DNA from 2 places in the Paenibacillus sp. RC334 genome. Region 2 is predicted to be linked to the other one. Evidence: riboswitches for the same ligand, from Rfam matches in the RefSeq annotation. Region 2 holds a riboswitch; the other holds the start of a gene.

Region 1 (12,426 bases), 2.0 Mb from region 2:
ATGGCAAAAATAGTATGGCCCTTCGCCCGGAAAACATGCATCCTGAAACGCTAAACAGCCAGCCCCCATTATGCGAGGACTGGCTGTTTTCTAAATTTCGAACCTGTAACCATGAAGAGGAACCCGTAAAACAGGCTTCTGCCAGGCATCAAGACTCCGTATCATTCATAACCGGCTGGCTGTTCTCCAAACGTTCGAACAACAATTGTGTCTCTTCCTCCAGATTATCTGAGTCCTCAAACAGCTCAGGCTGCGGCAAATCCGCCAAAGAGCCCAAACCGAAATAATCCAGAAATGACTTCGTCGTTCCATACAAAATCGGCCGTCCGATGGCCTCAGCCCGACCTTTTTCCTCAATTAGCTCCTTGTTGACCAGAGTATGTATAGCCCGCTCAGATTTGACACCGCGAATATCTTCGATTTCAACTCTTGTAATGGGCTGACGGTAGGCCACAATGGCAAGTGTCTCCAAAGCCGCTTGAGACAGCGAGGCACGTGCGGGAGAATAGGCGAGCTTTTCAAAATAAGGTGCATGTTCGGATAAGGTTGCCAGCTGATAATGCCCAGCGATACGGACAATTTGCAAACCTCTTCCTCCCTGCTCCATGTCCTGCTTCATATCCTCCAGACTCTTTTCAACCAGCTCTTGCTGCTGCTCTACAATGTCGGCGATCTGCTTGGCGGACAACCCTTCCTCTCCCGCGAGAAACAGCAGTCCCTCAATAATTGATTTCAGCTTCAGATAATCCATTAACCCGTAAATCCCCTCTCCACTCCATTACAATATCATCGAAAAGCTTCTCCTGATAGCAGAAAATCTGCTTCATTTTCATCAGTTCGAGGATAGCCAAAAAGGTGACTACCACTTCATGCCGATACATATCCTCATGCATCAGCTTGGAGAACAAAAGCCGTCCTCCCGTCCCTACCATCTCCAACGCCCCGATGACCTGGCGAATACGGTCCTTGACCGAAATTTCATCGCGGTGAATACGGGTTACCGTCGTACGTCGCTCTGCTTTACGCAGCGCACGCTGAAAGGCCGCGACCAAATCGCTTGCATGTAGCCCATGCACCGGATTGGCGGGTTCGGTGGGCAGGAATGCGCTCAAATCTTCCGGCTCCTTACCATAGATCAGACTTCGTTCCCATTCACGTTCACTCAGATGGCGGGCAATCCCTTTATATTTACGATACTCCACCAGCTTGCGAACCAGTTCATCCCGCGGATCATAATCCTCTTCTTCATAAAAATCCAAATCATCATATTCCATTACAGGTGGCTTGGGAAGCAGCAATTTACTCTTAATGGATAAGAGCGTCGCCGCCATCACCAGAAACTCGCTCGTAATGTCCAGCTCCAGCTCCTGCATACTGTGCAAAAAAGCCATATACTGATCGGTAATATCACTAATCGGGATATCCTGAATATCGATCTCGGCCTTATCAATCAGATGCAACAGCAGATCTAGCGGACCCTCGAATGTTTCCAGCTTGTAATTTACGACTGTCAATGTGCTTCCCCCTGCCTTACTCCAATCATCATTCAACAATACCTTTCCCCGTTAGCACTTATGCTCGACTTTATCAATCCCTCTTTCTGTAGTATATACGTCATCGCCTTGCTTAACAATCCAATCCCTTTTTCCGGCTATAGTTATGCCGTTCTATTCAGGTAATCGCAAAATTAAAACTGCTTGCCCAGATTCGCCATCTCAATCGCAGCCAGTGCGGAATCCCAGCCTTTATTACCAGCCTTCGTACCTGCACGCTCAATAGCCTGCTCAATGTTTTCCGTCGTCACTACACCGAAAATAACAGGCACACCTGTTTTCAGACTGCTTGCCGCCACACCCTTGGCCACTTCATTGCAGACGATATCATAATGCGAGGTAGAACCACGGATCACCGTACCCAGCGTAATCACAGCATCGTATTTACCGCTTGCAGCCATTTTTTGAGCAATCAGTGAAATTTCAAAAGCGCCTGGCACCCAGGCCACATCAATCTCATCTTCCTGCGCTCCATGTCGCTGAAGTGCATCGATTGCCCCGCTTAACAGCTTACTTGTAATAAACTCATTAAATCTGCCCACTACAATACCATACTTCATACCATCCGATACGAGATTACCTTCCAGAAAACGTGCCATATAAATCAACCTCTCTTTTTTTAAATAATGAGTTTCAAAACTGTACTTTCAATGACAAACGACGACGATAATCAATCAAATCCTGAATACTGATCAGCTTCAAATGATGACGCTTGGCGATCACTGCCAAATCAGGCACCCGAGCCATGGACCCATCTTCCTTTATAATTTCGCAAATGACTCCGGCGGGTTTGGAGCCGCAGAGCCGGGCCAGATCAACAGCCGCCTCGGTATGACCCGCACGCTGCAAAACACCCCCATCGCGGGCGATCAGCGGAAACATGTGACCGGGCTTGCGGAAATCGCTTCCTGTGGCTGCTTCATCGGTCAGCGCACGCACGGTCAATGAACGCTCGGCTGCTGAAATCCCCGTTGTCGTCTCTCTATGATCCACCGACACCGTAAAGGCTGTGCCGTGGAAATCTGTATTCTGCTCCACCATCGGCTGCAATTCCAGTGCCTCTGCTCTTTGCCCTGTAATCGGCACACAGACCAACCCGCGGCCTTCGGTAATCATGAAATTAATGACCTCGGGGGACGCCTTTTCAGCCAGAGCGATAAAATCGCCTTCGTTTTCCCGTTGCTCATCATCCACCACGATCACGACTTTACCGTTCTTTAGTTCCTCCAGCGCTTCTTCAATGGAATCCAGACGAATTTCCATTTCCTGCTCCAACACACCATACTCCACTTCGTCAGCCGCTATATTTGAATGACTCTCTCTACTCCCGCTTTCCATTACGCTTTCCTCCTTATTTCTTGTGGCATCAAGCAAAGCCGTGTTTCGCCAAATAATCCAGACTCATAGGAGCTTTTTCCGGTCCCTCCGTCACCGATGATTCTCCGTAGTTCAAAAGCTGCTCCACATATTTGCCTAAAATGTCGCATTCAATATTGACGGTGTCTCCCTCACGTTTGGCCTGCAAGGCCGTCTCGGATAAAGTATGGGGGATGATAGATACGGCAAAGGTATCTCCCGTCCGCTGGGCAACCGTCAGGCTGATACCGTCGAGTGTAATCGAGCCTTTGAGAAGAATATATTTGTATATTGCCTGATCTGTAGGTGCAACTTCGTATACAACCGCATTCTGGTCTGATGTCACCCGACGAATCGTGCCCGTTCCATCCACATGTCCCTGTACGATATGCCCTCCGAACCTGCCATTCGCCGCCATAGCCCGTTCCAGATTGACCCGGCTACCGGATTTCAATTCTTTCAGATTGCTGCTTCGAAAGGTTTCCGGCATCACATCTACCTTAAAATCCTTAGTACCCACCTGTGTTGCGGTCAGACAAACACCATTCACGGAAACACTGTCTCCTATTTTCAAATCGCCCAATACCACAGAACCCGTAATGCCCAGCACCATCGCTTCTCCGCTTCTGGAAATCTGCTGAATCCGTCCCACTTCCTCGACCAATCCGGTAAACATGCCTTCACTCCTTTCCATCTAAAGTTCAGTTTATCCCTGATTCATCAGGCGTAAGCGCAAAAACCCCCAGTCCGGATCATATCCGTCATGGGGGTGATGAGAGTCGAATTTGCATTATACAAGCGCAGTCCATATACATCTTGAGACCACATGAATGATAAGTTTGCCAATAGAAAGCATGAATGAGCATACAACCAAATACGCTCAGAAGAGCCTCCGAAAAAAAGCTTGAAGAACAAGCAATCTTCCGTATGCTATCTGCAACGAAATAAGCCGTACGTACAATTACGTATGCTAAAAATCGGCACATGTCACGTCATGCACATGCGCTTCGTATCCTTCTCCCATCCAGACTATACTGTCGGTCCCGGAATTGCACCAGGTCCACCTTCTGCTGATCGTTCAGCATCCGGGTCACGGACTAAGCCGCACTGTTCATCGCAAAAGCGATTTACAGACACGTCATCACCGCCGGTGGGGAATTGCACCCCGCCCCGAAGGATCTTGCTCTTATTCAATTGAATTAGCATTAAACTTGTTACGTATATTAGCACCGACTTCTAAAAAAAGCAAGTTATCTAATGGTGGACGCTCCTGCTTTTGTTTTAACATATTGGCTGGAAAGCTCTTCAAACCAGGTTTTATCATTCATGTGAAGCGCCAGATCAATCAGATCGGCCAGTTCTTCGATCCCGAGCTGCGTAGCATGATCGAACGTAATGACCGCTGAAGCGGTTGGTCCACGGCCACCCTCCGCGCATATATCGTAATCCAGCCGTACATCAACATGCCCGTCGATAAACTCACATTTCAGAAAATAAATAATTTCGCACATTAAAATGGGGCGCACCTGCGTCTCCAGCACACAATCCATCACCTTGGCGGAATAATGCTGGTTCGTCAGCGTGAATTTGTGATCCGTCGCTGCCAGCGATGTCCGTCCAAAGTCATCCGTAAATTTCAGTTCCACTGGTGTGATATTCATGACCTTGGGTATTTGCTTCTTTATAATTTCGATTATCTCAACTGTATTCAGCTTAATCATACCTGCACCTCATTGCATCTTAAAATTCAGAGAAAGCACTAATTCAACATGTTTCACGTAGGCCTCCACTCCTATATCGGAAATCATTACCTGATTTTTTATGCTTCATCCCATAAACGACAAAAAAGATTCTTCGCGCAACAAGCGCAAAGAATCTTGATCGAACCGGTACCGTAACATCTTATAACAATGTTCAAAGTGTATTATTCAAAAAAACTGGATTATAGCTCCGAAATTTCATGTTTCTTTTTCAGAATATTCCAGCGGCGTTCAATCTCCTGATCAAAGGTAGCCAGCGTGGCTTCCTCCTTAAGAAGATGTTTTGTTTTGCCCATTAATTTGAGCCATTCCGCGGCTGGAATCCGTTTTCCCTTGTCCTCCGGATTGTACGTAATCGTCGTACTGCCTTGCTCAATCTCATACAGCGGAAAGAAACAAGATTCCACAGCGGCACCCACAATACTGGTACCCAGTCTATCCTCGGATTTCCAGTTCAGCGGACAGGCGCACAGGATTTTACCATAAGCCGTCCCCACGTTATTCGCATACCATTGTGCCTTGGCCGCTTTACGCAGCATATCCTGCGGATGGCTTTCGGCTGCGGTGAAGGCATATGGAATGTTGCAGGCTGCCATAATTTGCACCGTATCCTTGTGGTGGCCCTGTTTCCCTTTTTGCATCTTGCCTACGCCTGACGTGCTCGTCATATGACCGACCGGAGTCGAGTACGATTGCTGCGAGCCTGTATTCATGTACCCCTCGTTATCATATTCCAGCATAATCAGCTTATGGTTGCGCAGAGCAGCCCCGACAGCCGAACCCATGCCAATATCCATCCCGCCGTCACCACTGATCATAATAAAGGTCGGATCATCCGCCATCTCAATCTCATTGCGGCGCTTCATCTCCATATAAGCCTCCAGCGCTCCAGAGAGCGTAGCAGCCCCATTTTGAAAAAGATTATGGATCATCGGTTGCTTGTGTGATGTATACGGATAACCTGTTGTGACCACGTATACGCAACCTGTCTGGAACAGCACGACGATATCGCCCTCGATGCCTTTGAAAAACAGCTCCAACGCAGACAGCGCTCCACAGCCTGGACATGCCCCATGACCCGGCGTGAGACGGCGTGGTTTGGTCGTCAGCGAACGTAACGGCGGCACCTTGACCTTGAGCTTCCCGGTCGCCTCATCCGGCGTAACCTGAATCAGACCCGTACGGTACGCATCTCCCCGTGGCGGCTGCATAACCTGCGGCATGACCTTGTCCGGGGACCCCGGATTAAGCCCATAATAATCAAAAGGCTTCTCGGTCCGTCCGGCTTCCGCCGCCTCAATCGCAAGCTGGAAGAACGCCTCAGCGTCCTCCGCATAAAAATCCTTGCCGCCCAAGCCAAAAATGCGGCACAATACAAGCGTCCGATTCAGTGGGTCCTCCTGCAAGGCCGCCTTGATTTCGTGCGTCAAATTACCGCCATCGGCGCCGTACGAATCCGCACGTTCACCCACCAGCAGCGCCTTGACATGGCGCAATGCCTCACGCAGCTGCGCGGCCGGAAACGGCCGAATAATATTCGGACGAATCACACCGGCCTTAATGCCGCGCGCGCGGAGCTGATCGGCTACATCCTTAGCCGATTCAGCCGCCGAATTCAGCAGGAATACTGCAACCTCGGCATCCTCCATATGATAGAGATCCAAAATCGGATATTCCCGCCCAGATAATGCGGCATATTCTGCGGCAACCTGCTCATATACTCCTTCTGACAGCTTTAACGCCTCAGATAACTGAGCATGATTATTCGTCAGGTCATCGCCGTTCATATGCGCCCCGACAGTAACCGGATGGTCAAAATCGGAAATATTCGGATAATTCAGATTCGGGTTCGGCCCCACAAAACCGCGCACGGTTTCGGCATCGGCAAAATATTGCACCTTACGCTTCTGATGGGACGTGTAAAAACCGTCATAAGCGACCATCACAGGCAGCCGAACATCACTGTGCTCTGCGATTTTCAGCGCCATGATGTTCATATCATACACAGCCTGCGGCGTGCTTGCGGTCAAAATCACCCAGCCCGTATTCAAACCATAATACAAGTCTGAGTGATCCCCACGGATATCCAGCGGGCCACTAATAGCCCGGGTCACCAGATTCATAACCATAGGAAAACGAGTGCCGGACTGCACAGGCAACTGCTCCAGCATATACAGGAAGCCTTGCGAACTTGTTGCGTTCACAACTCTCGCTCCCGCTGCCGCAGCACCATAGCATATCCCTGCCGATCCATGCTCACCGTCTGCTGCGACCAGCTTAATGTCATGCTGACCTCTCGTTCTCATCTGATCCAGATATTGCGCCACCTCGGTCGAGGGTGTGATTGGAAAATATCCCATCATATGATAATTGATCTGCGCAGCCGCCGTAGCCGCCATTTCATTGCCGGATTCGAACGTTGTCACCTGTGCGGCGCCTGTCTGCTTGAGCTCTTCCTCCAGTTTCGCCATTACACACGACCTCCTTCATATACCGGAAACTGGTGGGCAACCCGATGCTGCTCCGCCCATCCCCATTGCTCACGGCGCGAGCTTAATGCCCCCGACGGGCAAATATCTACGCATTTCAAGCATCCTTTGCAATACTGGTAATCAATCCCTTGCAAAAATGGTAGCATTCTTCCCCGTTTGTCCGCCTGTTCTTCCCATACAAAGCAGTAATCCGGGCAAATCGAATCACACTTGGCACAATGCGTACATTTATCAGCTTCATATTCAGGCACAAAGCCCTGACGTGAACCGCTGACATCTCTCGTCATGCTGTTTCCCTGCGTGGCAATAACACCTCCCGAGGGTTGTGTTTCATAACCCAGCAAAGGCTGCGGCCGTTCAAAAATCCGATCCTGTGCATCATTCGTAACCGGATATACGTGCAGCTCCATTTCCTCAAAGCCCCGGTTAAACGTACGCAAATTAGGCTCCACCAGCTGTGGATTTTTCTTCTCAAAGGTACTGCGAATAACCGATCTCATCGCCTCCGGATCTAAAAAATCACAGACACGGAACAGCGCACCCAACATGGACGTATTCAGTTTGGTCCGCTCCTCCAGTGCGATGCCCATGGCATCCACTACCGCCAGCGTGCCGGATACCAGTCCCAAATCAGCCCGTATTTCCTCTGTCGGACGCGTGGAATTGACCACAACGATCCCATCCGCCGGAAGCCCGCTGATGACATTGACCGTTTTGTACAATGTTTCATGAAAAATGCCTACCACATGCGGTTGCTCGATCGGACTGTGATCACGGATATCTACCCCGGGATCACAGAACCGTACAAAGCTTTTGACCGGGGTTCCCTTCTTTTCAGAACCATAGGACGAAAAATTGGAAGCATTAAGCCCCAGACCAAGCACGCCCGTTTCGGCCAGCATTTTACCAGCCAGATTAGCGCCGAGTCCACCAATGGATTCCAGCCGGATTTCAAAAAAATCCGAGTCGATTTGTACGCGTTAAAATAGACAATGTGATAAGCCCCCTTCTTTTGCAAATCTTACTGTGCTTGAAAAGCTCATATCCAAAAATGGAAAATGCATTCTAATGAAAAGGCTATCACAACACTTACTTTTCGAATGTGATTTTATTCACTTTAATACCTGCGTGTTTGCGATAAAACAGCAAACCGACAAACAAAAGACAACAAAAAGCCGCACTGTCCAAAGACAGAACGGCTTAGGTGTAACGTTATACAAAAAGATCATGCATTTAACGGTATATTACGCGTCAAATACTTTAACCTCTTTCATTTTGTCGCCTTGTTTTACAGCATCAATGAATTCCATACCTTTGGTCACTTGACCAAATACAGTATGTACTCCATCCAAATGCGGCTGTGGTGCGTAGCAGATGAAGAATTGGCTTCCACCTGTGTTACGGCCTGCATGCGCCATGGACAGAACGCCCTTGGCATGCTTCGTTGTGTTCGTAGCTGTTTCGCAGTCGATTGTGTAGCCAGGGCCGCCTGTGCCTGTTCCATTAGGACAACCACCTTGGGCAACAAAGCCTGGAATTACACGGTGAAAGCTCAAGCCGTTGTAGTAGCCGCTGTTTGCCAGTTTTTCAAAGTTAGCAACCGTGTTTGGCGCTTCTTCTGGAAAAAAATCAATTTCGACGATACCGCCATTTTCAAGATCTATTCTACCTTTTTTCATTGTTTGTAGCTCCTTTTCAACCTGTTTTGAAAGCTAAATAGCATCAAGCTCCAGTTTACTATGAATTGCCGCGCTTAGCAAAGCCTTGTCCAAAAAAAGAGACCATTATCCCCGGTATATCACTTCCGGCTAAATGGTCTACTTCGTCACGCTTATCAAAATCAGGAAGAAACCGTTATCTTGGCGTTGGGATGAACCGATGAACCGGCTTGGTCACGAACCAGGCGCTGTGGCACGACATCATTCCGAACGATATCCTCATAGCTTTCCCGGCGCACCACCAGCTCGGCCTCACCATTGTTTACAAATACAACCGCTGGTCGGCGTATCCGGTTATAATTACTCGCCATGGAATAATTGTAGGCTCCGGTTGAAGCAACAGCGAGCAAATCCCCGTTGGTCGGACGCGGCAGCTCCACATCCCAAATGAGCATATCGCCGCTTTCACAGCATTTGCCCGCAATGGATACCGTCTCCTCGTTCGCATCGTACGCTCGGTTAGCCAGCATGGCTTCATACCTCGCCTGATATAGCGCTGGACGCGGATTATCCGTCATTCCACCGTCCACCGAGACGTATTTCCGTACCTGCGGAATATCCTTGATACTTCCTACCGTGTATAAGGTTGTGCCTGAATCGCCCACAATACTGCGTCCCGGCTCAATCCAGATTTCTGGAAGCTCATCATAAAGCCCGGAAAAATGAGTTTTTACCGCTTCGCCGATAGCCTGCACATAGGTGGAAATTTTCAGTGGTGTGTCCTCTTCTGTGTAACGAATGCCAAATCCCCCACCCAGATTAATAACCTTGAAAGAAAACTGAAGCTGTTCCTTGATTTCTCTGGAAAAAGCGGCAACCCGTTCGGCAGCCATTTGGAAACCGTTCACTTCAAAAATTTGCGATCCGATATGGGAATGTACCCCCAGTAAGTTCAGATGATCCAGCCTGATAGCCTGCTCCACCGCATGACGTGCTGTACCGTTCGCAATGTCAAAACCGAACTTTGAATCCTCTTGGCCTGTGCCCATATATTCGTGCGTATGCGCTTCAACCCCCGGTGTAACCCGCAATAAAATATTTACCTGCTGATTCCGCTCGGAGGCAAGGGCCTGAAGCAAATGCAGCTCCATCTCGCTGTCGACCACGAAGCAACCAATTTGCGCATCTAGCGCCATTTCAATTTCTTCCGGTGTTTTGTTGTTGCCGTGAAAATGGATTCGCTCTGCCGGAAATCCAGCTTGCAGCGCGGTGAACAACTCTCCACTGGAAACGACGTCGAGCGACATCCCTTCTTCTGCAGCCAAAGCACACATTGCCATTACGCAAAATGCTTTGCTTGCATAAGCGACTTGAAACTTCAACCCGGTTTCACGAAAAGCTTCTATAAACTCCCGGCAACGCTGGCGTACTAACTGTTCATCTACAATATATAGCGGTGTTCCAAAACGCTCCTTCAAAAACGTTGTATCACATCCGCCAATCTCCAAATGTCCATTGCTGTTAATTTTACTGCTTCCATGCAAATACATGTTCTGGCGCCTCTCTTTCTGGAACAAACAAAGTCATATTCCATCGAATGTTAACACCAGTATAGCAAAAAAAGCATCAAGAAGAATGGATTTTTATGCAGATCATTTATATTAATGTTCTTGCCTGTTGCCAGAGTTCGAATCCGTGCTTGCATCCGTGTTCGGCATGCGCGTATTGTCCCGCGTTTTGTTAGATGACGGACGGTTAGGCGCATTCAGCACAGGCATACGGAACAAGATAGAAGCCATCGCCTTGGCATTAAAAGGAATGAACGGCCACAGGTAGGAAGAATTGTATGACCGGTGCAGTGTTAGCATCAAAATGATCAGTGTCGTGCCTACGATAAAACCCGGAACGTGGAAAATAGCCACAGCGATCAGCAAAAACAGCCGGATTAGCCGATTCGCCAATCCCAATTCATAGCTCGGTGTTGCGAACATCCCGATAGCAGCCACAGCCATATACAGCACAACTTCGTTGACGAACAGTCCCGTTTTGACCGCAATATCCCCGACCAAAATGGCGGCGATCAAGCCCATCGCGGAAGCCAGCGGTGTCGGTGTATGGACAGCCGCCATGCGCATGAGATCGACCCCTAGCTCCACAATGATAAACTGTGCGATCAGCGGGAGATGGGCTTCCTTTTGAGGACCGATAAAATCAAGAAACGCCGGTTTTAGCTCGGGATTGATGACCATAAGCAGCCACATCGGAAGCAAAAACATCGAGGCAAAAATCCCTATAAAGCGAACCCAGCGCAAATAGCTCCCCATAAAAGCCGTTTGCCGATTCTCTTCTGCATGCTGGCAAAGGTCAAAAAAGGTGGTAGGCAAGATCATCACGCTGGGTGAGGTATCGACGAAAATAACGAGTCGCCCTTCCATAATATGCGAAGCCACGACATCTGGTCGCTCCGAATATCGCACTAATGGATATGGATTCCAGCCTTTATTAATTATCGTCTCCTCTAATTGCTTATCCGCCAGCGGGATGCCGTCCAGATCGACGTTTTTAATTTTGTCGCGTACGGTATCCACCATCACTTTATCCACGATATCATCAATGTAGCCCAAGCATACGTCTGTCCGGGTGCGGCGACCAACCTGCATCGCCTCAAATTTAAGGCCGGGGTCCCGCAAACGGCGGCGAACCAGACCCACATTTGTCAGCATCGTCTCTGTAAAGCCGTCACGGGCACCGCGTACGACGCGCTCCAGTGACGGCTCCTCGGGATTGCGTACCGGGTAATTACGGGTATCCAAAATGACCGAAAAGCGCTCACCTTCCATAAAGAAGGCGCTATAGCCTGTCAGCACCTTGTTGATGACAACCGACATTTTTTCGCTCTTTTCCACCTGAATATGCGGAATATAATTTTCAAAATACGATTGCAGTCCATCCGTAGACAGATCATCCGGTGTTAGATAGGTGAGCCGCTTTAGCACTTCAACCATGACTTGGTCCTTGGCAAAGGTATTCAGAAACAGATAGCCGATATGACGCCCACCTAGTGTCATCTCCCTGAATACGACGTCAAAGGTCTCCCCCAGACCGATTACTGCTTTAAGCGTTTCCCGATTATCCTTCATCCTTGGCGATATATCATCCTTACCCTGCCAATAGAGGACGGATTCCTCTACGTTATCAGAGCGCTCACTCTCTTTTTTATGTTTATAATGTGCTGACTCCTGTGCCTGCCTTTTTTTCCACGGGCTCATTTCTTCCTTGCCAGCAGTATAACCTTCATTCCCGATGGCTCCGTCCTCCTGATGATCTTGATGATCTTGATCCGGTCTATGCTCCATATCTCTTGCCCCCTTCACTTTCCTCGTTATCGGTTGTATACGAACCAGTCAAAAAACGAACCAGTCACCTTACCCAGCACCATCGCCATCAGCAAGCCAAACATATACACGGTCATATGGAGCCGCTTGGCGAGTATAGGCAAGAGATTCAGTACCTCAGTCAGTGCTGCGGCAAGTAAACCGATAAACACTCCGCAAAACAACCCCGGTATCCACGTAAGTACACCCGGCAACGGCAAGCAAATATTCCA
Region 2 (12,426 bases):
CAGCCCGTTTCCACATGATTCGTTCCGGCTTCAAGCGCAAAGCATTGCCATGAAACAAATGATTGTCAATCATCGCTGCCAGCAAATTATGCGCCGCCGAAATCGCGTGAATATCGCCCGTAAAATGCAGATTAATATCCTCGGCCGGAACAATCTGGGCTTTTCCACCCCCGGTTGCTCCCCCTTTCATGCCAAAGCAGGGGCCAAGTGACGGCTCCCGCAGCGCAGCTATGGTCTTGTGCCCCAGCGCATTCAGCGCCTGTGACAGTCCAATGGTGGTTAGCGTTTTTCCTTCTCCCGCAGGAGTCGGATTCATTGCTGTGACCAGCACCAGCTTTCCGTTCGGACGGTCCTTCACCTGCTCCCACAGGGACGGATTCAGCTTCGCTTTATATTTTCCATACGTCTCCAGATGCTCTTCTGCGATTCCTGCTTCTTTGGCTACCTCAATAATCCGTTTCATGCTCGTTATGTACCCCCTGTTTTTAAGTCTGACCGATGGTGTCAAACACTGTATCGTTTTATTTTACCAAAGTGTGACGCTTTTTGCGCTGTGATTCATTTCATCGCAAGCTTTGCTTTCCTGTGAGTTGTAAAAAAAGAGCATCCCCCGCCCAGATGGACTTTGGTGGATACTCTTTTGGCACGTCCTGTTTAACGACCAGCTCAGAAACTAACCGACAAAGTTGGCAGCATAATTTTCAGCAATAAATCCTTTAGAAATCAGGACAGCTTGGGATTTCTTCGTCGCAGGACCATAGCCTTGGGACAGCAGATCATTAATATGTAAGCGATTATAATATACTAGATTATATATCATAAGAGGGAACAAATGGAACTTATTTCCGAATTGATCTCAAGACTCTCGAACATTTTCTTGTTTATAATGCTTCTCCAAGGCCTCTTTAAAAGCATCAATAGGATACTGGTATTGTATCGATTTGAAGACAATTCGGTTATTCCACTGGTTTTTTTCCAGATCGATCCCATGCTCCATATCCAGTTCCTTCATGACGAAAATAATCTCATTCAGCGTCCCGACGACACTGCGATTATTGGTTGTAGCAGGCAGCATCTGCTCACCTTCCTGTGTGTACGCCTCTACAATTTGCTCATCAAAACCCTCACTGAGCATAAGTTCCTTCAAGGCTTGGACAAAAAGAGTTGGCAGGTTTTTGTACTGCGCCTTTTTGATTCCGAACAGTGTAACACTCAAGCGGGATGCATCATGCATAAACACAATATTTTTTTTCCGATTCAGCAAAAACAAGTTGGCGTGCCAACTATTCAAAGGCGGATAAATATCAACTTGAAGTGGTTCGACATCCCATTCCTTCAGCAGCTTTTGTGTTCCCCGTATGACAAACATCGTTGCTCTCCTTTATGACGGTCCTGTGCCGTAGCTCATGTTTCGATCATGTCCAAACTTTCGTATAAGGCATGTCCCGGATATCATAACACTGTATTCCAAACTTCGGATTGTAAACTCTTTCAGTATAATATAGGAAGGCGGTGAATTTCCAGTAATTTGATTACATCTTATGCTGGAGATGGAGAAAAAAAATCTACTTCAGTGCATTTAAGTTGAGAATATTCGCCCGTTTAAATTCGTTGGATATTTTCATGGAAATCCTCTCCACTGCTCTATATAATTCAGGTACAGTTCGTCACACGAGCTTAATCTAAAATTAGGGGTGTTCCACACCTATGTCACAACATATTTTACTCATTGAAGATGATACAGCCATTGCCGAGATGCTGCTCAAAGCGCTCAGTAAAGAAGGCTACACATTAACCACCGCCTATGACGGGGAAGAAGGGCTTCTTGCCTTTGAACGTCACACCTACGATCTGGTATTGGTGGATCTGATGATGCCCAAGGTGGATGGTATGGAGGTCATCCGTCGAATCCGTACCCACAGCGCTGTGCCGATTCTGATTATGTCAGCCAAGGACAGCGACGTGGATAAAGCGCTTGGACTGGGCTTCGGGGCAGACGATTATATCGCCAAGCCTTTTTCGATGGTAGAAATGACGGCACGCATTCAGTCCGCTATCCGCAGATTCACTATCTATGCGCGGCAGCAACAGCAGGAGGAACAGCCGAAAGCACAGGTCCTGACCTACGGAAATCTGCGCATTGATTTTGATCATTTTATGGTCACCCGCAACGGAATCCAAATTCAGTTAACAGCTAAGGAATCTGATATTCTCAAGCTATTTGTCACCCATCCGAACCGTGTATTTACTAAAGCGCAATTATACGGGTTTATCTGGAAAGAGGATTATATGGGTGACGAAAATGTGATTAACGTCCATATTCGCCGCTTGCGTGAGAAAATCGAAGAAGACCCCTCCCACCCTGTTCATATTAAGACCTTATGGGGCATTGGCTACAAATGGGAGAACGGGTGATATGAACATCGAGATCATTTCTGAATGGATCGTCGTCCTCATCCTGTCCGTCGTTATTGTATGGCTCTGGCGGGAGCGTGTGGCCCAAAAGCGCAAAATAAAGGATATCCGAAACGCACTGGAACGGATTGTAACCGTTAATCATGCGGAAAAGCTGTTATATGTCACAGGCGATCCCGAGCTGCAAAGGCTCATGACGGAAATTAACCGTCTGCTGGACTTGAATTTGAGAGTGTCTGTGGATTACAACCGAAGCCAAATCGCCATGCGTAAAATGATTTCAAACATTTCTCATGACCTCAAGACCCCGCTGACGGTGGTACTCGGATATGCCGAGATGCTGGATGCCGATCCGCATATTTTGCCGGAAGAACGTGCAAAGCTGCTATCCAGGATTCATCAGAAGACAAGCGAAGCGATTAAGCTGATCGGAAGCTTTTTTAGCTTGGCGAAGCTGGAGGCTAATGATACGGACATTCCGTTGACCCGGCTAGAGGTGGGAGAGCTGTGCAGACGCAGCATTTTGGAGTTTTATGATCTGCTGACCGCGCAGGGGTTTGCTGTGCATATTGATATCCCGGAGCACCCCATTCATGCCTTGGGGAACGAAGGAGCGTTTGGGCGGGTGCTGAACAATCTGATCTCGAATGCGATTCGCTACGGTGCCGATGGTCGGACACTGGGACTGACTCTAACGGAACAGCAGGACACGGTGCGTATAGAGGTATGGGATCGGGGGCAAGGCATACAGGAGCCTGAGCAGGACAAGGTTTTTGAACGTATGTACACGCTTGAGGATTCCCGAAATAAGGCGATACAGGGCAGCGGGCTGGGTCTTACGATTGCCAAACGTCTGGTTGAGACGATGAACGGAGAGATTCATTTGAGCAGCATTCCTTATGAGCGGACGGTCTTCTCTTTTACATTGAAAAAAATCAACTATTAATCGAACTCAGCATTATGCAGAATGCTCAACTTAATAAATTTGTAAGAATCGAGAAAGAAAAATGAACATTTCACCCTTTATGCTTAAATTATCAACAGTATACGAAGGGAGAACACCCATGACTTACATATTAAGGACGCATCAACTGACCAAAGCCCTGAAGGGCAACGAAATTGTAACGGGGGTCAGCATGAATGTGCGCCAGGGGGAAACTTATGGCTTTCTCGGTCCTAATGGGGCGGGGAAGACGACGATTATGAAAATGATTACGAACCTGCTCAAGCCCACCTCCGGTGAGATTGAATTGTTCGGTGAAAAATTAACGCCAAAGTCGTACCACCTGCTCGGCCGGATGGGCTCGATTATTGAATATCCGATTTTTTATGACAGGCTGACCGCCCGACAAAATCTCGAACTTCATTGTGAATACATGGGCTATTATAACAAGCAGGCTGTTCGGGATGCACTGGAACTGGTGAACCTGCGAAACGCAGATGACAAGCCGGTAAAGGATTTCTCTCTGGGGATGAAGCAGCGTCTCGGGATCGCCCGAGCGATTGCGACCAAGCCGGAGCTGCTGATTCTGGACGAGCCAATTAATGGATTGGACCCGGTGGGGATCAAGGAAATCCGCCAATTGTTCCACATGCTGTGCAAGGAATATGGCATGACGATCCTTGTGTCCAGCCACATTTTAGTGGAAATCGAGCAAATTGCCGATACGGTGGGTGTGATTAATCACGGTCGACTGATTGAGGAAGTGTCGATGGAACAGGTGCGGGAAACCAATACGGAATACATCGAATTTACGACCAATGACTGCAAAAAAGCAGCCTACGTCCTCTCCCATCACCTGAATCTGACGAATATCCGGGTGCTGAATGATCAGAATATACGCATTTACGATACAAGTGTACCGCAGAAACAAATTACGAAAACACTCATTTTAAATGATGTAGAGGTGGATTCCATCCACCAAAAAAACAGTACACTGGAAGACTACTTCGTGCGGCTGTTACATGGAGGTGAACTCCATGCTTAAACTGATGCAACTGGAGCTGAAAAAGTTTCATTTGGCAGGATATATCCGTTCGGCGTTGATCGCCAACGCGTGTATTTTTGGCCTGTTCATCATTATTGCGCTGGACAGCCAAAGTGAAGGAGTGCCCGAATTTACAGGGTACGCTGAGCTTTTGGACCTCCTGGACTATATGGTCAGAGCCACATTTATTATTTTTGCCTCCGTCCTGCTGTGCCGCTTTATTGTGAGCGAATTTAAGTCCAAGTCGATTAACATCTTGTTCATGTACCCGATTGACCGCAAAAAGCTGATGGTCGCCAAACTCTTGGTCGTGTTGCTGTTTACGTTCCTGTCCATTATTTTATCGGAAATCATCATTACGGCAGCCCTTCATCTATTAAATCAGTTTGTCGTTATTGTACCGGATAAGCTTAGCCTCACTATACTGGGACAGCAATCAGTGCGGACACTGATCAATGCGGTTGCAGCAAGCTTTATGGGGCTGGTTCCGCTGTACATGGGGATGCGAAAATACTCGATACCTACCACCATTGTGAGCTCGATCCTGATCGTAGCCCTGCTTTTCTCGAATAATAACGGCGCTACGCTTAGCTCCATTGCACTTGTACAGATCGGCTTTGCCGTGCTGGGAATGCTCGTAGCTTATGCGGCCATCCGCCGCATCGAGTATAACGATATTACCTCGTAATATGTAATTTTGTAAAACGCTTTCAAGAAATATATGAAAAACCTTGCTCGATGTACACATATTTTTCACTGGACTTCATTCTAAAACAGGTATATCCTATAGGAGAAATTAAAAAACGGAATAAGGATCTTCGGGGTAGGGTGTGATTCCCAACCGGCGGTATGGCTCATGGAGCTAAGCCCGCGACTCTGTATCTGGCAACAAGATACGGACTGATTTGGTGAGATGCCAAAGCCGACGGTAAAGTCCGGATGGAAGAAGATCGAAGCATGAACATGCCGTCAAGTGGATGAATGCTGCATTCTTGGTTTTGCAGCAACTTCTTAACTTGCATAAAGCGGCAAGTTTATTTGATCAACCCCCGTCTTGCATGGCCTATCGCCATGGACGGGGGTTTTTATGCCACCGGTCCTGTATTCGCAAGGAGCTAATTGAGAATGAGTCAATCATCAACTGTACTAACATCCAAAGGTTTTGATCGTAGCTCCCACATGAAAAGCGGTTTTTGGCTAGTCGCGATTGGAGCGGCCTTGTGGGGCGCGGACCCACTGTTTCGCATTATTTTGCTCAAATCATTTACCTCTACACAAATTGTGCTGATGGAGCATGTGCTGCTCTTTATCGCCCTGGCACCAGTGCTGTGGAAGCATCGCGAGGAGCTTAAAGCGGTACGGCTTCGTCAGATTTTGGCTATCTTGTTCGTCTCGTGGGGCGGTTCTGCTCTGGCCAGCGTGATTTTCACGATGGCACTTAGCAACGGTGATCTTAACGCTGTGCTGCTGCTCCAAAAGCTTCAGCCGTTGGTCGCTATTATTCTGGCCCGCGTTATATTGAAGGAAATGCTGCCGCGTAATTTTGGAATATTAATTGTCGTGGCTCTGTTTGGAACGTATCTTCTTACCTTCGGCTGGTCGCTCCCTTTTGGACATGTTAATGATTTCGTCCACGTCGGCAGCCTGCTTGCACTAGGAGCAGCGGTCCTGTGGGGCGGTTCGACAGTGATGGGAAGCTACTTGCTTCGTTCGATGAAATATGAGACGGTGACCTCCCTGCGCTTCATGGTGGCTCTCCCTCTGCTGATCGTTCTCACCTCTGTGGAGCATGCACCTTGGAATATGCCTGCTGGCACATGGGCGGGCGCAGCCGTGATTATCAATCTGTTGTTGCAGGCGCTGCTCCCCGGTCTTCTCAGTCTGTTACTGTATTACAAGGGCCTCAGTACGACCAAGGCGTCTTATGCCACGATGGCAGAACTAAGCTTCCCGATGGTCGGCGTTGTAATTAACTGGATCGCTTTCCAGCAGATCGTTACGGTAGCGCAATTGACTGGCTTTATGCTTATCTGGATTACACTCTTTATGATTTCTCGTCAGCAAAAAAACTAATAGGTTCAATGTCCATTTTATCCCTCACCCAAGCCAAATCGAGAAGATGCTTTTGCATCTCCGATTTGGCTTTTTATGTATAAGTATTAATATATAACATGATACTTTAGAACTATTTTTAGATAAAAACGTGCAAAACAAGCACCTATTTATCTTTTCCCATAGATTACATCTATAAAATTCATCGGTTTCTGTCGAATAAAACAATGTAGTAATTATCAGACACAGAGGAGTAAGAACTATGACTAATAAAGCAAAACAAACAGTGCCATGGTGGACCAGGTTTCTCAGACAGTTTTATTTAATGAAAACAAGATTAATTGTAGCTTTTTTGGCTGTCTTATTGATTCCCAGCATATTGATTGGGTACTTTTCCTATCAGAGTGCCGAAACACAGCTTCGCCAGCAAATGGGTAGCTCGATTGATTTCAACCTGTTTTTATTTCGCAGCAACATTAATCAATATGTATCACCTTTAATAAAAGATTTAAATGTATTAGCTACTGAGGTTCAATCCAATACCCTGAACTCCAAGGAAGAAGAAATTCAGGCTAAATTTGATGTGATCCTGAAAGCTCATCCCGAGCTGGATGGGGTACTTCTCGGTAATACAAAAGGAGAATATGTCCGTTCACCAAAGAAAGAATCAACGGATTATGATCCCCGTGAAAAAACATGGTATTCAAATGCGATGAAGTTAAACGATGAAACATTCATTAGTGCTCCGTCAGTCAGTGCTTCCTCGGGTAATTTAGTGGTCACGTTGTCCAGAAACTTACCAGATGGTCAAGGAGCTATAGCAATGAACTTGAGTCTGGATAGACTAAGTCAAAGCTTGAAGGATGTTACGATCGGCAATCGTGGCGGACTGTTTGTGGTTGATGCGAACAGTACAGTTGTAGCGGGTGCTGGAGCTGCCTTTAAGAATACGGGGAAAAAACCGGCAGACTCCATTGAGGGACTACCCGTTATTACCAAGTTAAATGAAGGGGAAACCCAATCATCATCTGCAACGAAAGAAATTCGATTTATGAACAGAGATATGCAATCATTTACACTCGTTGATCCTCTCACGGGATGGAACATCATCGCCTTGGCAGATCAGGAGGATTTTAGCGATTCGGTAGCTCCCATTTTGAAACAAAGCCTGATCGTTATTGCTATATCCGTGCTGGCTGCTGCTATTGTTATTATCCTGATGATTCGCTCGTTCCTGATTCCACTGGGCAAGCTGCAAAATGGAACCCGCAGCGTCCGTGACGGCAATCTCACCGCACGGGTCAATCTGTCCGGCAAGGATGAATTCAGCGAGCTGGCGCAAAATTTTGACCAGATGACACATGCACTGCATACGATGGTTTCCGAGGTCAACCAAACGTCGTCCCGACTCGCGTCCTCCTCCCTGATGATCAAGGAAAGCACGGAGCAAACGACGGAATCCGTGCAGCATGTAGCGGAAACGGTTATGGAATCCGCAGAAAATGCGACCACCAGTGCAGAGGCATCCGAGCAAACGGCCAATGCCGTTGAGGAAATGGCCAAGGGTGTCAGCACCATTGCGGAATCGGCAAGCTCCATCGTAGATTCAGCAGGACAGACTGAGCATGACGTAGCCAAAGGCAGCCAAATGATCGGAAGCGTACGCACACAGATGGACCGTATTTTGGAAGCTGTGACCCAAACCGCCAGCCTGATGGATGAGCTGTCACAGCTCTCTGACGATGCGAAGCAGATGAATAGCGCAATTGCTGCCATTGCCAAGCAGACCAACCTGTTGTCGCTGAACGCGTCAATTGAAGCCTCCAGAGCAGGCGAAGCCGGGCGTGGATTCGCCGTGGTAGCCGTGGAGGTTCGCAAGCTGTCGGAGCAATCCAAGGAAAGCGCGGATTCCATCAGCCAGATCATTACACAGATGCTGGATCTGATCCAGCGCTCCACAGCTACGATGAACGGTAATGTTCGTAACCAGGTGGGCGAGGGACTGCGTATTAGCCAAGATGCAGAAGGTGCTTTCACGAATATTGAGCGCTCCACATCTCATATTGTGGAACAGATTCAAAGCGTATCCGCAGCCGCTGAACAAATTTCGGCCAGCACAGAGGAAGTTTCGGCTACTGTTACCCATCTGGCAAGCCTGTCCCGCAATTCGGCGGATAGCTCACAGACGACCTCCGCAGCCGTTCAGGAGCAAATGGCGGCGATGGAAGAAATCGCTTCTTCCTCTCAGGAGCTGTCCAATATGGCGCAGGATTTGCAAGAGCTGGTGAAGCGATTCAAGATTTAGTTCCTGTAATACATCTGCACCTGTTCAACCTAAAAAAGCCTTCGTCCGTATACAAAAATACGGGCGAAGGCTTTTGTGATGTTAGGGCATTAGACGATATCTCAATACTTGGATCAAATACTCATCTGTCCGGTCAACTGGCGGCGTCTTTCCCCTTCCGGGTCATGCTGCACCGAGATGCCTTGATGAAAAATGGTCGTAGCCCGCGATTCCCTGTCATATACCGGCCATTCCCCTTCCGGCAGCACAGGCTTTCCGTCACGTGCAAAAGCAACCCATGCCTGCTGCATATCGTAAGCCAGCGTCCTCATAGGCGGATGAACGTCCAATCCAAGCTTGCCTAGCAGCTCCAGATTATCAAAAATAAACGCAATTTCCGCGCCGTGAACCGCTTGTCCGAATACAGGATGCCCCGGCAGCGTCCAGTCAAAACGGTACATCCACACCGGGGCATGAACCGCTTGGGCAACCGCTAAAGCCAGCGCAGGCCGCCAGAAGAACAGATCGGTCAGCATCTGCGCTTGCCCCTCAATCGTAACAGGGAAAGGTTCCGTCAAATCGCCAACATCTGACATGCCCGTCATCATTTCCAATGCCTGACTCGCCGTCGACTTGTTCATCAGATGGGATTCCTTGCGAATAAAGTAAGCACCCTCCTGCAAATTTGTTCCGATCATAACGGATACCCGCTTTGCTGATCCTTTTGCTACCGCAGAAAGGGGTACGTCAGGCAAGGTCACACCATCCACAACGGGTTGATAGAGCATTGCCAGTCCCGGACCCATCATTTCATGCGTCTTGGCCATGGCAAACATGAGCGCCTCCGTCGGTAGCGTAAACAATCGTTCCGGATGCAGGGTGTCCACCCCCAACTGCTGGAGATATGCAGTCGTGACTTGCTCCGCCTGTGAAGTCGGCAGCACCTGCGATGCTCCGCTCTGTAAAATAGCACGTCGGAACAGGCCCTCAGCGGCTGGCATGGCCAACAACGCGGCAATGCTCATGGCGCCCGCCGATTCACCGAACACCGTCACCTCGTCCGGGTTACCGCCAAATGCAGCAATATGGTCCCTGACCCATTCCAGCGCAGCAATCTGATCCAGCAGCCCCGCATTAGAGGTCAGTCCGTCTCCCCGTGGAGTCAGGTGCAAAAAGCCCAACGGCCCGAGCCGATAATTGAGCGTAACGACGACAACATCGCCATTTTCCGCCATCCGTGCCCCGTCATATAATGGAATAATTCCCGATCCTGTTACAAAAGCTCCGCCGTGAATCCACACCATCACCGGACGTCCCTTCGCAGGTGCCTCCGAAGCAGGCGTCCAGACGTTCAGGTACAAGCAGTCCTCCGACTGCTCAGGCGGTTCCACCAGATTCCCGGTCATACTCTCAGCAGATGGCATAGGCTGCGGACAGATCGGCCCAAAGCGCGTCGCATCTCGTACCTCTTCCCAAGGCTTCAAAGGCTGAGGCGCGTGAAAACGCAGTTCTCCCACAGGAGGCTGTGCATATGGGATGCCTTTCCATACACGATATCCATTCACCGTTTCCCCACGAAGCTGACCCAGGCGGGTATGTACTGTAATACTCTCCATAATGAAGCCTCCTTTAGCTCTATTATACCCTTTGCACAGGGCCAAACCAAAATCGAACAAAGCTAATCCAAAATTAACAAAGCCAAACACAAAAAAACGCCGGGAACGCTTTTTACGCTCCGGCATTTTTATGGAAAGAAAAGAGGATAAACGATTAATCACGAACCTCTTCCTTCGGAATCAGCTTGTATATTTCTTCGCTTTCCATCGAATCAATCAGTCGGTCCAGCCACTTGTAATAGGCAACAGCCTGCTTCATTTTCAAACGATCCTGCTGGAGAACAGCCTTAAATTCCTCATATTCCCCATCCCGCTCCAGCAATCTGTCCAGCTCCTCAATGGCCTTGCGCAGCACCAGCAAATTCGTTTCAACCGCTTTTCTCCATTTAATTGCAAAGAAGTCTGTGAACGTTTGATGCCAGTCATATTCGACTTCATACAAATCCTTGCGTGAGCCTTTGCTCCACACCTTGTTGACCATTTTCAAATCCAGCAATGTTCGGACACCGGTACTCATGCTCGTTTTGCTCATTTCCATTTCACGACCCATTTCGTCCAGCGTCATCGGTTTATCCGCAAAAAAAAGCAAACCGTACAAATGCCCCGCAGACAGGGTGATCCCATACAAGTCCATATTTTTACCTATAGCTTCTATGACACGTTTGCGAATTTTTTGCAGCGAAGCCTGCTGCTCATCACCTAACTGGTACAAGCTCATGCTTGCAACCTCCTAATTTTAGAGCATTTTGCCTAAGATCGTATGAACGACTTTCACCCGTAATCGATTGGCTTTGACGCAACACATGAAATCTTTCAATTAAAAATGAAATGTTTCAAAAACAAAGCTTCTGTCTATATTACAACAGCATGGGTCGTTCAAAATCACAATTCGCAAAATTGCTAATGATAGTAAACTTTTTAAATTATGGATATACATAAATCTTTTGCTTATGGTTATATTTCATTGTCTATTTTAAAAAAAGAGCTATCGGTTGTAAAGTTCCGGATGTTTGAGCATTCTAAAGAACGAAGGAGCATATGGCAGGAAACTTTGTACAGTTTTTTCTGTACGTACTTTATGAACAGTTTTTTTGTTTGAAAAGTAAGCAATGCTTCTGTTACAATTAATTTTGTCATTAACCGTTCAGGATGTTCAAAATATTGATTTTTATACTCGATCCTTAATGCAACACGGGGTTAATACCAAGCAAAGTATAGAAAGAAGAGGTGTATGTATGACGATTTTGGAAGTCAAAAATGTCAGCAAACTCTTTGGTCCTCACGCAGAGCAAGGTGTTCCGCTCCTGGAGCAAGGCTGGGGCAAGGAAAGGCTGGCCAAAGAAAAACAAATTACCGTTGGTGTCAACAAGGCCAACATGGAAATTAAGCAAGGTGAAATTTTCGTTATTATGGGTCTTTCGGGCAGTGGCAAGTCCACTTTAGTGCGAATGCTAAATCGCTTGATTGAGCCTACCTCCGGTGAAATTCTGGTCCACGGCAAGGATCTCCGTAAGATGAACAAAGAACAACTCCGCGAAGTTCGCCGTAAAACCATTAGTATGGTTTTTCAAAAATTCGCCCTGTTCCCACATCGGACTGTATTGGAAAATGTAGAATACGGCCTTGAAATACAAAAGGTAGAAAAAACGAAACGCCAGGAAAAAGCACAGCAAGCGCTGGAACTGGTTGGTCTTAAAAACTGGGGCGATAAAATGCCCGATGAACTGAGTGGCGGTATGCAGCAACGTGTCGGTCTGGCACGGGCGTTGGCTAATGACCCTGAAGTCCTTCTGATGGATGAAGCATTCAGCGCACTGGACCCCCTCATTCGCCGTGACATGCAGGATGAGCTGCTGGAGCTTCAAGATAAAATGAAGAAAACGATTGTGTTTATCACCCATGACCTGGATGAAGCGCTACGGATCGGTGACCGGATTGCATTGATGCGGGACGGATCGGTCGTGCAGATCGGTACACCGGAAGAAATTATGATCCAACCGGCTAACTCTTATGTAGCCCGCTTCGTCGAGGATGTGGATCTGTCCAAGGTATTGACGGCTGCTCATGTTAT

The links. Region 2 has a riboswitch for FMN ahead of QMK20_RS06275 (DMT family transporter). Riboswitches for the same ligand answer to the same signal wherever they lie in the genome.
Region 1: it holds a riboswitch for FMN, as region 2 does, so the genes downstream of both, ribE (riboflavin synthase) here and QMK20_RS06275 (DMT family transporter) in region 2, are expected to answer to the same signal.

The regions. Positions count from the first base shown of each region.
Region 1 covers NZ_CP125370.1:3,306,655-3,319,080, forward strand. The annotation lists gene scpB (SMC-Scp complex subunit ScpB) at 149-751, opposite strand; gene QMK20_RS15140 (segregation and condensation protein A) at 720-1,514, opposite strand; gene ribH (6,7-dimethyl-8-ribityllumazine synthase) at 1,688-2,152, opposite strand; gene ribB (3,4-dihydroxy-2-butanone-4-phosphate synthase) at 2,187-2,891, opposite strand; gene ribE (riboflavin synthase) at 2,920-3,585, opposite strand; FMN riboswitch at 3,918-4,091, opposite strand; gene QMK20_RS15160 (IDEAL domain-containing protein) at 4,160-4,630, opposite strand; gene QMK20_RS15165 (thiamine pyrophosphate-dependent enzyme) at 4,852-7,140, opposite strand; partial or broken gene QMK20_RS15170 (2-oxoacid:acceptor oxidoreductase family protein) at 7,140-8,154, opposite strand; gene QMK20_RS15175 (peptidylprolyl isomerase) at 8,406-8,840, opposite strand; gene lysA (diaminopimelate decarboxylase) at 9,002-10,369, opposite strand; gene QMK20_RS15185 (spore germination protein) at 10,481-12,175, opposite strand; gene QMK20_RS15190 (stage V sporulation protein AB) at 12,202-12,426, opposite strand, start outside.
Region 2 covers NZ_CP125370.1:1,320,473-1,332,898, reverse strand. The annotation lists gene QMK20_RS06305 (formate--tetrahydrofolate ligase) at 1-463, opposite strand, end outside; gene QMK20_RS06300 (DUF6933 domain-containing protein) at 857-1,369, opposite strand; gene QMK20_RS06295 (response regulator transcription factor) at 1,708-2,415, shown strand; gene QMK20_RS06290 (sensor histidine kinase) at 2,417-3,361, shown strand; gene QMK20_RS06285 (ABC transporter ATP-binding protein) at 3,480-4,403, shown strand; gene QMK20_RS06280 (ABC transporter permease) at 4,396-5,091, shown strand; FMN riboswitch at 5,214-5,358, shown strand; gene QMK20_RS06275 (DMT family transporter) at 5,529-6,476, shown strand; gene QMK20_RS06270 (methyl-accepting chemotaxis protein) at 6,718-8,760, shown strand; gene QMK20_RS06265 (carboxylesterase/lipase family protein) at 8,874-10,355, opposite strand; gene QMK20_RS06260 (GbsR/MarR family transcriptional regulator) at 10,510-11,073, opposite strand; gene QMK20_RS06255 (quaternary amine ABC transporter ATP-binding protein) at 11,591-12,426, shown strand, end outside.